DNA from 3 places in the Actinomadura meridiana genome. Region 2 is predicted to be linked to each of the others. Evidence: predicted binding sites of a transcription regulator. Region 2 holds the regulator's gene; each other region holds the start of a gene.
What was found. Region 2 encodes HrcA, which represses chaperone genes, less so after heat shock. Its sites were predicted from a motif close to TTGGCACTCTCNNNNNGAGAGTGCCAA; they were not measured.
Positions count from the first base shown of each region.

Region 1: groES (co-chaperone GroES) is a predicted target of HrcA. The motif match lies at 1,520-1,546, and genes of this name have one in related genera.
Region 3: groL (chaperonin GroEL) is a predicted target of HrcA. The motif match lies at 1,867-1,893, and genes of this name have one in related genera.

Region 1 covers NZ_BAABAS010000007.1:294,790-298,061, forward strand. Annotated here, with positions in the region: gene ABD808_RS19440 (class I SAM-dependent methyltransferase) at 182-1,423, opposite strand; gene groES (co-chaperone GroES) at 1,670-1,978, shown strand; partial or broken gene groL (chaperonin GroEL) at 2,065-3,272, shown strand, end outside.
Region 2 covers NZ_BAABAS010000005.1:356,929-360,200, reverse strand. Annotated here, with positions in the region: gene ABD808_RS10920 (16S rRNA (uracil(1498)-N(3))-methyltransferase) at 1-45, opposite strand, end outside; gene dnaJ (molecular chaperone DnaJ) at 115-1,248, opposite strand; gene hrcA (heat-inducible transcriptional repressor HrcA) at 1,249-2,310, opposite strand; gene ABD808_RS10905 (DUF3097 domain-containing protein) at 2,655-3,272, shown strand, end outside.
Region 3 covers NZ_BAABAS010000011.1:2,437-5,708, reverse strand. Annotated here, with positions in the region: gene ABD808_RS19545 (MoaD/ThiS family protein) at 1-261, shown strand, start outside; gene ABD808_RS19540 (DUF5959 family protein) at 325-723, shown strand; gene ABD808_RS19535 (DapH/DapD/GlmU-related protein) at 727-1,251, opposite strand; gene ABD808_RS19530 (hypothetical protein) at 1,360-1,662, opposite strand; gene groL (chaperonin GroEL) at 2,024-3,272, shown strand, end outside.

The DNA of each region.
Region 1 (3,272 bases), on a different contig from region 2:
GGTGTTCTGGGCCTTCTCGAACACGGCGCGTGGATTAGCGGCCGGGTTCGCGGCATTGCCGGGCGCCCGCGATCACTGGTGAAACCGATGCCGGAAAACGTCGATGATTTGCCCGCGCATGGCGCGTCGCGCTGTCCGGCTTGGCCCGGTCGGGCCGCCGGGAAGATCTTTGGACTCGATGTCACGCGAGGGCCGGACCTGGCCTTCCGACGGGACGGGTCAGCAGCGCGACCGGGTCACGTCCCACCCGGGTCACCACCAGCGTCAACTCCCCGGACGGGCCACCGGACGCCCGGCGCCCACCGAAGCCGAGGGCGCGGCGGAGCTGGTCGACGTCCACCGCCGAGCCGCGCTTCTTCACGGTGAGCACGCCGACCTCGCGGCGCCGCAGCTCCGCGCGCAGGCGCTTGACCGAGAACGGCAGCACGTCGTCGATCTCGTACGCCGACGCGAACGGCGTGGCCAGCAACTGGTCGGACGTGATGTACGCGATGCGCGGATCCGCGAGCCCGCCCCCGACCAGCTCCGTGACCTCATCTACCAGGTGGGCGCGGATCACGGCCCCGTCGGGCTCGTACAGGTAGCGGCCCCACGCGCGCACGTCCGGGTCGCCCGAGCCTCGCGGGGTCAGCGTCCACACCTGTGGATCGTCGTCGGACGAGAGCAGCGTGGCGCGCCGGCCCACGTCCCCGGCGAGCGCGCCGAGCCACAGGGCCGCCTCCTTGACGTCGCCGCCGACCGAGACCCACTCCGCCTCGGCACCGTCCGGGACGGCCTCGTGCGGAATACCTGGCGCGACCTTCACACACGCGCCGGGAGCACGCCCGGCCAAGCCCAGAACGACGTCCAACGGCGGCTGGTACGACTTCGGATCGAAGACCCTGCCTCGCGCGGTACGCCGACCCGGGTCGGCGAACACGGCATCGAACCCGCCCGGGTCTTCCAGCGTCGCGTCACCCACCCGCACGGAGGCGAGACCGTCCAACCCCAATGCGGCCACGTTGGCCGCAGCCACCTCGGCTGTCAGAGGGTCAAGCTCCACGCCTTCCCCGGTGAGGCCCGCGCGCGCTCGCGCGATGAGGTCGGCGCCGATCCCGCACCCCAGTTCCAGGACACGCGCACCAGGCAGACGGTCCGCGAAGCGCCGCGCACGATACGACGCCACGCTCGCGCGGGTGGACTGCTCCAGCCCCTTCTGCGTGAAGTACATGCGGTCGGCGTCGCCGCCGAACTTCACTCGCGCGCGCTTGCGCAACCGCACCTGAGTCAGAGCCGCGCGCACGACCCCGGGGTCATCGTGGCGCTCGCGCAGCCGGGAGGCCGCCGCCAGCAGACCGTCGTCGGTCACGTCCAGATCCGTCGCCTCGGCGAGAAGTGCCTGGCCGGACGGGCCCCGCAAAGCCTGGAATGACACCATGTCCATGGGGGGAAGTTAGCCGCCGGTGAACAGGGGTCGACGACTGCCGTGCCGCTCCGTGTCCGTGTTGACTGCTTACCGGGCACGGAATAGTCTCCATGACTGGCACTCTCCGACTGAGAGTGCCAAACAGCGACGAAGGTCGGTCTGACACCCGCGACGGCAGGCCGGTCCAGGGTCGCCTCTTCTGTCACAAAGTGCTGGCCGGCCATCCGTGGTCGGCCGAGGACCAATCGAAGGGGAGGTCAGATCGTGACGACCGCCACCAAGGTTGTTCTCAAGCCGCTCGAGGACCGCATCGTCGTCCAGCCGCTTGAGGCCGAGACCACCACCGCGTCGGGCCTGGTCATTCCGGACACCGCCAAGGAGAAGCCCCAGGAGGGCACCGTCCTTGCCGTCGGTCCGGGTCGCGTCGACGACAAGGGCGAGCGCGTCCCGGTCGACGTGAAGGTCGGCGAGGTCGTGCTCTACAGCAAGTACGGGGGCACCGAGGTCAAGTACAACAACGAGGACTACCTCGTCCTCTCCGCCCGCGACGTGCTCGCCGTCATCGAGAAGTAATCACCGAGAACGTGATGCACCCGCCCCGGTCGGCGCCGCCTTCGGCGGGCCGGTCGGGGCGAATCGCGTGAAAGAGGAGAATCCGCATGGCGAAGATCCTGGAGTTCGAGGAGGACGCTCGCCGGGCTCTTGAGCGCGGCGTCAACGCTCTCGCGGACGCCGTCAAGGTGACGATCGGCCCGCGCGGCCGCAACGTCGTCATCGACAAGAAGTTCGGCGCGCCGACGATCACCAACGACGGTGTCACCATCGCCCGCGAGGTGGAGCTGGAGGACCCCTACGAGAACCTGGGGGCCCAGCTCGCCAAGGAAGTGGCGACCAAGACCAACGACATCGCGGGCGACGGCACCACCACGGCGACCGTCCTCGCGCAGGCCGTGGTCCGGGAGGGCACCCGAAACGTGGCGGCCGGGGCGTCGCCGCTGGCGCTCAAGCGCGGCATCGACGTCGCCGCCCAGTACGTGTCCGACCAGCTCCTCAAGACGGCCCGCGAGGTCGAGGAGAAGGGCGAGATCGCGCACGTCGCGACCATCTCCGCGCAGGACCCGCAGATCGGCGAGCTGATCGCGGAGGCGTTCGAGAAGGTCGGCAAGGACGGCGTCATCACCGTCGAGGAGGCCCACACCATGGGCCTCGAACTGGAGTTCACCGAGGGCCTCCAGTTCGACAAGGGCTACCTGTCGCCGCACATGGTCACCGACCCCGAGCGCATGGAGGCCGTCCTGGAGGACGCCTACGTGCTCATCGTGGACGGCAAGATCTCCAACGTGCAGGAGTTCCTGCCGCTGGCCGAGCAGGTCGCCCAGACCAAGAAGCCGCTGCTCGTGGTGGCCGAGGACGTCGAGGGCGAGGCCCTGGCGCTGCTGGTCGCCAACAAGATCCGCGGCACGTTCACCTCCGTCGGGGTGAAGGCGCCGGGCTTCGGCGACCGCCGCAAGGCGATGCTGGGCGACATGGCCACCCTGACCGGCGGCCAGGTCGTCAGCGAGGCCATCGGCCTCAAGCTCGACTCCATCGGCCTGGAGGACCTGGGCCGCGCCCGCCGCATCACCGTCACCAAGGACGAAACCACCATCGTCGACGGTGAGGGCTCCGCGGACGACATCACCGGCCGGATCAACCAGATCAAGGTCGAGATCGACAACTCCGACTCCGACTGGGACCGGGAGAAGCTCCAGGAGCGTCTCGCGAAGCTGGCCGGGGGCGTGTGCGTGCTGCGCGTCGGCGCCGCCACCGAGGTGGAGCTGAAGGAGAAGAAGCACCGCCTCGAGGACGCCATCTCGGCGACCCGCGC
Region 2 (3,272 bases):
GCGTTCCAGCGCGTCCGTCCCGGCGAGGAACACCGGCGGGCTCATGCGGAATCCCTAATCACCGTGTTTGGAGGGGCCGCGGAGTCCTTCCTGGTAGGCCTCCGCCGCCGCTCTTCAGTGCTGGTTGAAGACGTCCTTGATGCGGGAGAACATGCCGCGCTGGCCCGGCGCGAACTTGCCGGGCGGACGTTCCTCGCCGCGCAGCGTGGCGAGCCGCCGCAGCAGCTCCTCCTGCTCCTCGTCGAGCCGGTTCGGCGTCTCCACGTTCACATGGATCATCAGGTCACCGCGGCCGCTCTCGTTGAGATGCCGGACGCCCCGGTTGTACAGCGTGATGACCTGCCCGGACTGGGTGCCGGGCTTGATGTCGACGCTCTCGGTGGCGTCCAGGGTCTCGATGCTGACGCTGGTGCCGAGCGCCGCCGCCGTCATCGGGATCTCGACCGTGCAGTGCAGGTCGTCGCCCTCCCGCTCGTAGATCGCGTGGGCCTTCTCCACGATCTCCAGGAACAGGTCGCCGGGCGGGCCGCCGCCGGGGCCGACCTCGCCCTCCCCGGCGAGCTGGATGTGGATGCCGTTCTCCACCCCGGCCGGGATCTTGACCTTGACGGTCCGGCGGGTGCGGACGCGGCCCTCGCCGGAGCACTCGGTGCACGGGTTGCGGATCACCGAGCCGAACCCGCCGCACGCGGGGCACGGCCGGGCCGTCATGACCTGGCCGAGGAACGACCGCTGGACCTGCTGGACCTCGCCCCGGCCGTGGCAGGTGTCGCACGTGTCGGGGTGGGTGCCGGGCGCGCAGCCCGAGCCCTCACAGCTGGTGCAGGCGACCGCGGTGTCGATGGACAGCTCGCGGGTCGTGCCGAACGCGGTCTCGCTCAGGTCGAGTTCGACCCGCAGCGTCGCGTTGCGGCCGCGCCGCGCCCTGGACCGGGGGCCCCGGGACGCCGCGGTGCCGAAGAAGGCGTCCATGATGTCGCTGAACGGGAACCCGGCGCCGCCGAACCCGCCGGCGCCCGCGCCGCCGCTCGGCGCGAACGGGTCGGCGCCGAGGTCGTACATCTCGCGCTTCTTCGGGTCGGAGAGCACCTCGTACGCCTGGGTGATCTCCTTGAACCTGTCCTGGGTCTCCGGATCCGGGTTGACGTCCGGGTGGAGCTCCCGCGCGAGCCGCCGATAGGCCTTCTTGACCTCGTCGGGGCTGGCGTCCCGCCGGACGCCCAGGGTCGCGTAGTAGTCGTTGGCCACTTACGACCCCGCCAGGATCTGTCCCACGTAGCGTGCCACTGCCCGTACCGCTCCCATCGTGCTGGGGTAATCCATGCGTGTAGGCCCGAGCACTCCCAGCCGGGCCAGGGTGAGGTCGCCCACGCCGTAGTCGGCGGCGACGACCGAGGTGGACCGGAGCCCCAGGTCGGGGTTCTCGGTGCCGATCCGCACCGTAACCTTAGAGGAGTCGCCGGTCTCGCCGAGCAGCCGCATCAGGATCACCTGCTCCTCCAGCGCCACCAGGACGTCCCGCAGGCTCTGCGAGAAGTCCACTGCGGCGAGGTTCGCCGCACCCGCGAAAACGATCTTCTCCTCGTGCTTGTCGACCAGTGTCTCAAGCAGCACCGACAGGACCGCCGCCGCGAGCGGCCGTTCGTCGGGGGTCACCTTGTTCGGCAGGTCGACGAGCGCCGTCGGGACGTCGCCGAGACCGAGCCCGTCGAGACACGTGTTCAGCAACGCCCGCAGGTGCCCGATCGATTCCTCCGAGAGCGCGTCCGGCTTGCTCTGCGCGGACGGCCCGCCGGACCCGCCGGAGCCGTGCGGCGGGACGTCGATCACCCGCTGCTCCACCCGCCCGGTGTTGGTGATCAGGACGAGCAGCAACCGGCCCTCGGCGACCGGGACGAGTTCGACGTGCCGCACCGACGAGCGGGTCAGCGACGGGTACTGCACGACGGCGACCTGCCGGGTGAGCTGCGCGAGGAGCCGCACCGTGCGGCCGACGACGTCGTCGAGGTCGTAGGCGCCGGACAGGAACGTCTCGATCGCGCGGCGCTCGGCGACCGACAGCGGCTTGATCGTGGACAGCCGGTCGACGAACAGCCGGTAGCCCTTGTCGGTGGGGACGCGCCCGGCGCTGGTGTGGGGCTGGGTGATGTACCCCTGCTCCTCCAGGACCGCCATGTCGTTGCGGATGGTGGCCGGGGACACCCCGAGGTTGTGCCGGTCGGTCAGGGCCTTGGAGCCCACCGGTTCGTTGGTGGAGACGAAGTCCTCCACGATGGCGCGCAGGACCGCGAGCTTCCGGTCGTCCAGCACCCGATCACCTCCTTCGTCCCGCCGGGCCCGAGCGGTCGGCTCGGACCGCCCCGCCGTGCCGGGCGGCCGGTCCGGTGAGCGTCACCGCACCGACTGGCACTCCTTGCTCCCGAGTGCCAAGTGTACGGCCCGGAGGCCGCACTCTGGAGGGTCCGCCCGGACCCGTACGGCTGCGCGATCTTATCTCCTTGGACTCCGCCACCGATTCGCGCCGACCGTCCGTCCGGTGGCCGCCCCGTGGGCGACCCGTGGGCGACCCGTGGGCGACCCGTGGCCGTTCGCGCCACGCCGGGAGACGAGGGACGACGCCACCTGGGCGTCCGTCCGGGTTAATGTGCGGATCCGTGCGGAGTAAGAACTATGGAAACGACGTGCTGGCCGGTGACTGGCGTCGGCCGCGCAAGGGCCAGATCCCCGAGGTCCCGGCCGAACCGGGGCTCGTCGCCGAGGACCCCGACAGCGGGTTCTGCGGCGCGGTCGTCGGCTGCGACAAAACCGGCGTCACGCTGGAGGACCGGTTCGGCAAGCGGCGGGTGTTCCCGCTGACCAAGTCGGGTTTCCTGATCGACGGAAAACCGGTCACGCTCGTCCGGCCCGCGCCGCCGGACGCGGCGTCGCGCGGGCGGGCGCGGTCGGCGTCCGGGTCGATCGCCGTCCAGGGGCTGCGGGCCCGGGTGGCGAAGGAGAGCCGCATCTACGTGGAGGGCGTCCACGACGCGGAGCTGGTCGAGAAGATCTGGGGCCACGACCTGCGGGTCGAGGGCGTCGTCGTGGAGTACCTCGAAGGCGTGGACGACCTGCCCCCCATCGTCGAGGAGTTCGGCCCTGACACCGACCGCCGCCTCGGCGTCCTCGTCGACCATCTGGTGGACGGCTCCAAGGAGTCCCGGATCGCGGCGCGGGTGTCGTCGCCGCACGTCCTGATCACGGGGCATCCGTTCATCGACATCTGGGAGGCGGTC
Region 3 (3,272 bases), on a different contig from region 2:
CGTATCCCGACCATCCTGCGGACCTACACCGGCGGCGAATCCGAGGTGAAGGCGGAGGGCGACACCCTCCGCGCCGTCGTCGCCGACCTGGAGGCCAGCCACTCCGGCATCTCCGCCCGCATCCTGGACGACGCGGGCAAGATCCGCCGGTTCGTCAACGTCTACGTCGGCGACGAGGACGTCCGCTTCGCCGACGGCCTGGACACCCCCACCCCCGAGGGCGCCCAGATCTCGATCATCCCCGCCGTCGCGGGCGGCTGACGGTTCGACCCTTTTGACCCGGTCCCGGCCCACCCGGGACCGGGTTCGCCCTACGATGGCGCGGTGGCAGAGCACGAGTTGATCCACCTCGCCGACGACCTCGGAAACAGCGTCGTCCTGCGGGTGACGGGCCAGGAGCCCGGCGGTCTCACCGGCATGATCGAGGTCGGCAGCTATTTCGTCAGCGGCGGCATCAGGACCTCCCTGGACGCCGAGGACCTGACCGCCTGGGAGAAGACCCTCGACTCCCTGGCCCAGGGCGCCGACAGCGCGGCCTGGCGCGAAGGCCAACGCGCGACCGAAATCCACCTGGAAATCGACGACCACGACCGCGTACACGTCGCCGTGGTCGACTCCCAGTCCTTCCTGGTAACGGTCGAACTGACGATCGAGGTCGCCAAGGATTGGCTGGACGACCACCGCCAACGCCTGACCGACCTCCGCGCGAACTTCCCCGCCTAAGACTCACCAGGCCCGATGAACGCCCGCCTTGGCCCCCGTCACCAGGGTCGACGGCGGGACGTCATCGGCCACGACCGCCCCGGCCGCGACCACGGAATCACGGCCGATGCTGACACCGGGCAGGATCGTGGCACCGGCCCCGATCCACACGTTCTCCGAAACGTCGATGGGCCCACCGGTCAGCCATTCCCGCCGCTCCCCGGGGTCGACCGGATGTCCCATGGTGATGAACGTGACCTTCGGCCCGACCAGCACCCGCTCGGCGAGCCGGATACCGGCGTAATCAAGGAACGTGCAGTTCTGGTTGACGAACACACGCTCCCCGAGTTCCAGCCGAAGCCCGTGGTCGGTGTAGAAGGGCGGGTAGATCGTCACTCTCTCTGGCAGCGGCTTGCCAAGGATCTGTTCGAACAGATCAGCCTTACCCGCCTCGTCCTCGAAAGGCAGGACGTTCAGCCGGGAGGTGAGCTCGGTGGCCCGCAGCACCCTCTCCGCCATGGCCTGGAACTCGGCACCGTGAATCCGCATGAGATGACCACTGGACATACTGTGATCCTTCCACAGGTGTGTGTGAACTGACCGCGCATGAGTGGCAGTCGTTCGCGCGGCTCCAGGAAACGACTCGCGCCGGCGTCGCTATCGCCAGAGATAGTCATAGCGGGCCGGTGCCTGAGTGACCAGGACCTGCCCGTCTCTGACCTGCCATTCGGTCTGGTGTCCCTCATCGTGGGAGACGAGGAAGAGACCACGGACACGGTCGCCGTCCTCATCGGTGGCGGGAATGGAGGCGATTTCTCGAACTTGGTCGAGGACCTCATCGGAGTTGTACTCGCGAACGGCTCGGGCATAACACGCCGCGTCGAGCCAACCGCCTTCCGGAAAGGGACTCCGTCCCACGCTCAAGTAGACGACCACGGCACGGCTCCGGGTCTGATCCATGAGGACCAGCATCCGCGGCGGCCTGGCCGACCGGAGGAGTGCGAACCCACGGACGTGGTGGGACGTCGCGAAGCCAGCGGGCTCCAGGCGCTCTCGAACGAGGCTTCGACGCAGGTGGGGGTGGGTTGGGGCAGGTTGGTGACGGTCGTGGGGGCGAGGATGTGTGGCGCTTGCACTCGACGGGGTAGAGTGCTAAACAAACGGTTGGCACTCTGCTGTGGAGAGTGACAACTTCACAGTCTGGGATCGGGGCGATGAGGCCTCAGCTCGGCGACGGAATGGCAGTCGTCGGCGGGGGCCGTCCGTCGCGGGCGTCGGCTCGGTCCAGCTAAGCCACCTTGTTCCGGGAGGACTGGAGCCTATGGCTGCAAAGATGATCGCGTTCGACGAGGAGGCCCGTCGCGGTCTCGAGCGCGGCATGAACCAGCTCGCCGACGCCGTCAAGGTGACCCTTGGTCCCAAGGGCCGCAACGTCGTGCTGGAGAAGAAGTGGGGCGCCCCCACGATCACGAACGACGGTGTGTCGATCGCCAAGGAGATCGAGCTCGAGGACCCGTGGGAGAAGATCGGCGCGGAGCTCGTCAAGGAGGTCGCCAAGAAGACCGACGACGTCGCGGGTGACGGCACCACCACCGCCACCGTGCTCGCCCAGGCGCTGGTGCGCGAGGGCCTGCGCAACGTGGCCGCCGGTGCGAACCCGATGTCGCTGAAGCGCGGCATCGAGTCCGCGGTCGAGCGGGTCAGCGAGGAGCTGTCCAAGCTGGCCAAGGACGTGGAGACCAAGGAGCAGATCGCCTCCACGGCGTCCATCTCCGCGGGTGACCCGCAGATCGGCGAGATGATCGCCGAGGCGATGGACAAGGTCGGCAAGGAAGGCGTCATCACGGTCGAGGAGAGCCAGACCTTCGGTCTGGAGCTCGAGCTCACCGAGGGGATGCGCTTCGACAAGGGCTACATCTCGCACTACTTCGTGACCGACCCGGAGCGGATGGAAGCGGTCCTCGAGGACCCGTACATCCTGATCGTTCAGGGCAAGGTGTCGGCCAACAAGGACCTGCTGCCCGTGCTTGAGGGCGTCATGCAGTCCGGCAAGCCGCTGCTGATCATCGCGGAGGACGTCGAGGGCGAGGCGCTGGCCACCCTGGTCGTCAACAAGATCCGCGGGATCTTCAAGTCCGTGGCCGTGAAGGCCCCGGGCTTCGGCGACCGCCGCAAGGCCATGCTGGGCGACATCGCCACCCTGACCGGTGGCCAGGTCATCAGCGAGGACGTCGGCCTCAAGCTGGAGAACACCTCGGTCGACATGCTCGGCCGGGCGCGCAAGATCGTCATCGCCAAGGACGAGACCACCATCGTGGACGGCGCCGGTGACGCCAACGAGATCGCGGGCCGGGTCAACCAGATCCGCACCGAGATCGACAACACCGACTCCGACTACGACCGCGAGAAGCTCCAGGAGCGCCTGGCCAAGCTCGCGGGCGGTGTCGCGGTCATCAAGGCCGGCGCCGCGACGGAGGTCGAGCTCAAGGAGCGCAAGCACCGCATCGAGGACGCCGTCCGCAACGCCAAGGCCGCGGTCGAGGAGGGCATCGTCCCCGGTGGCGGCGTGG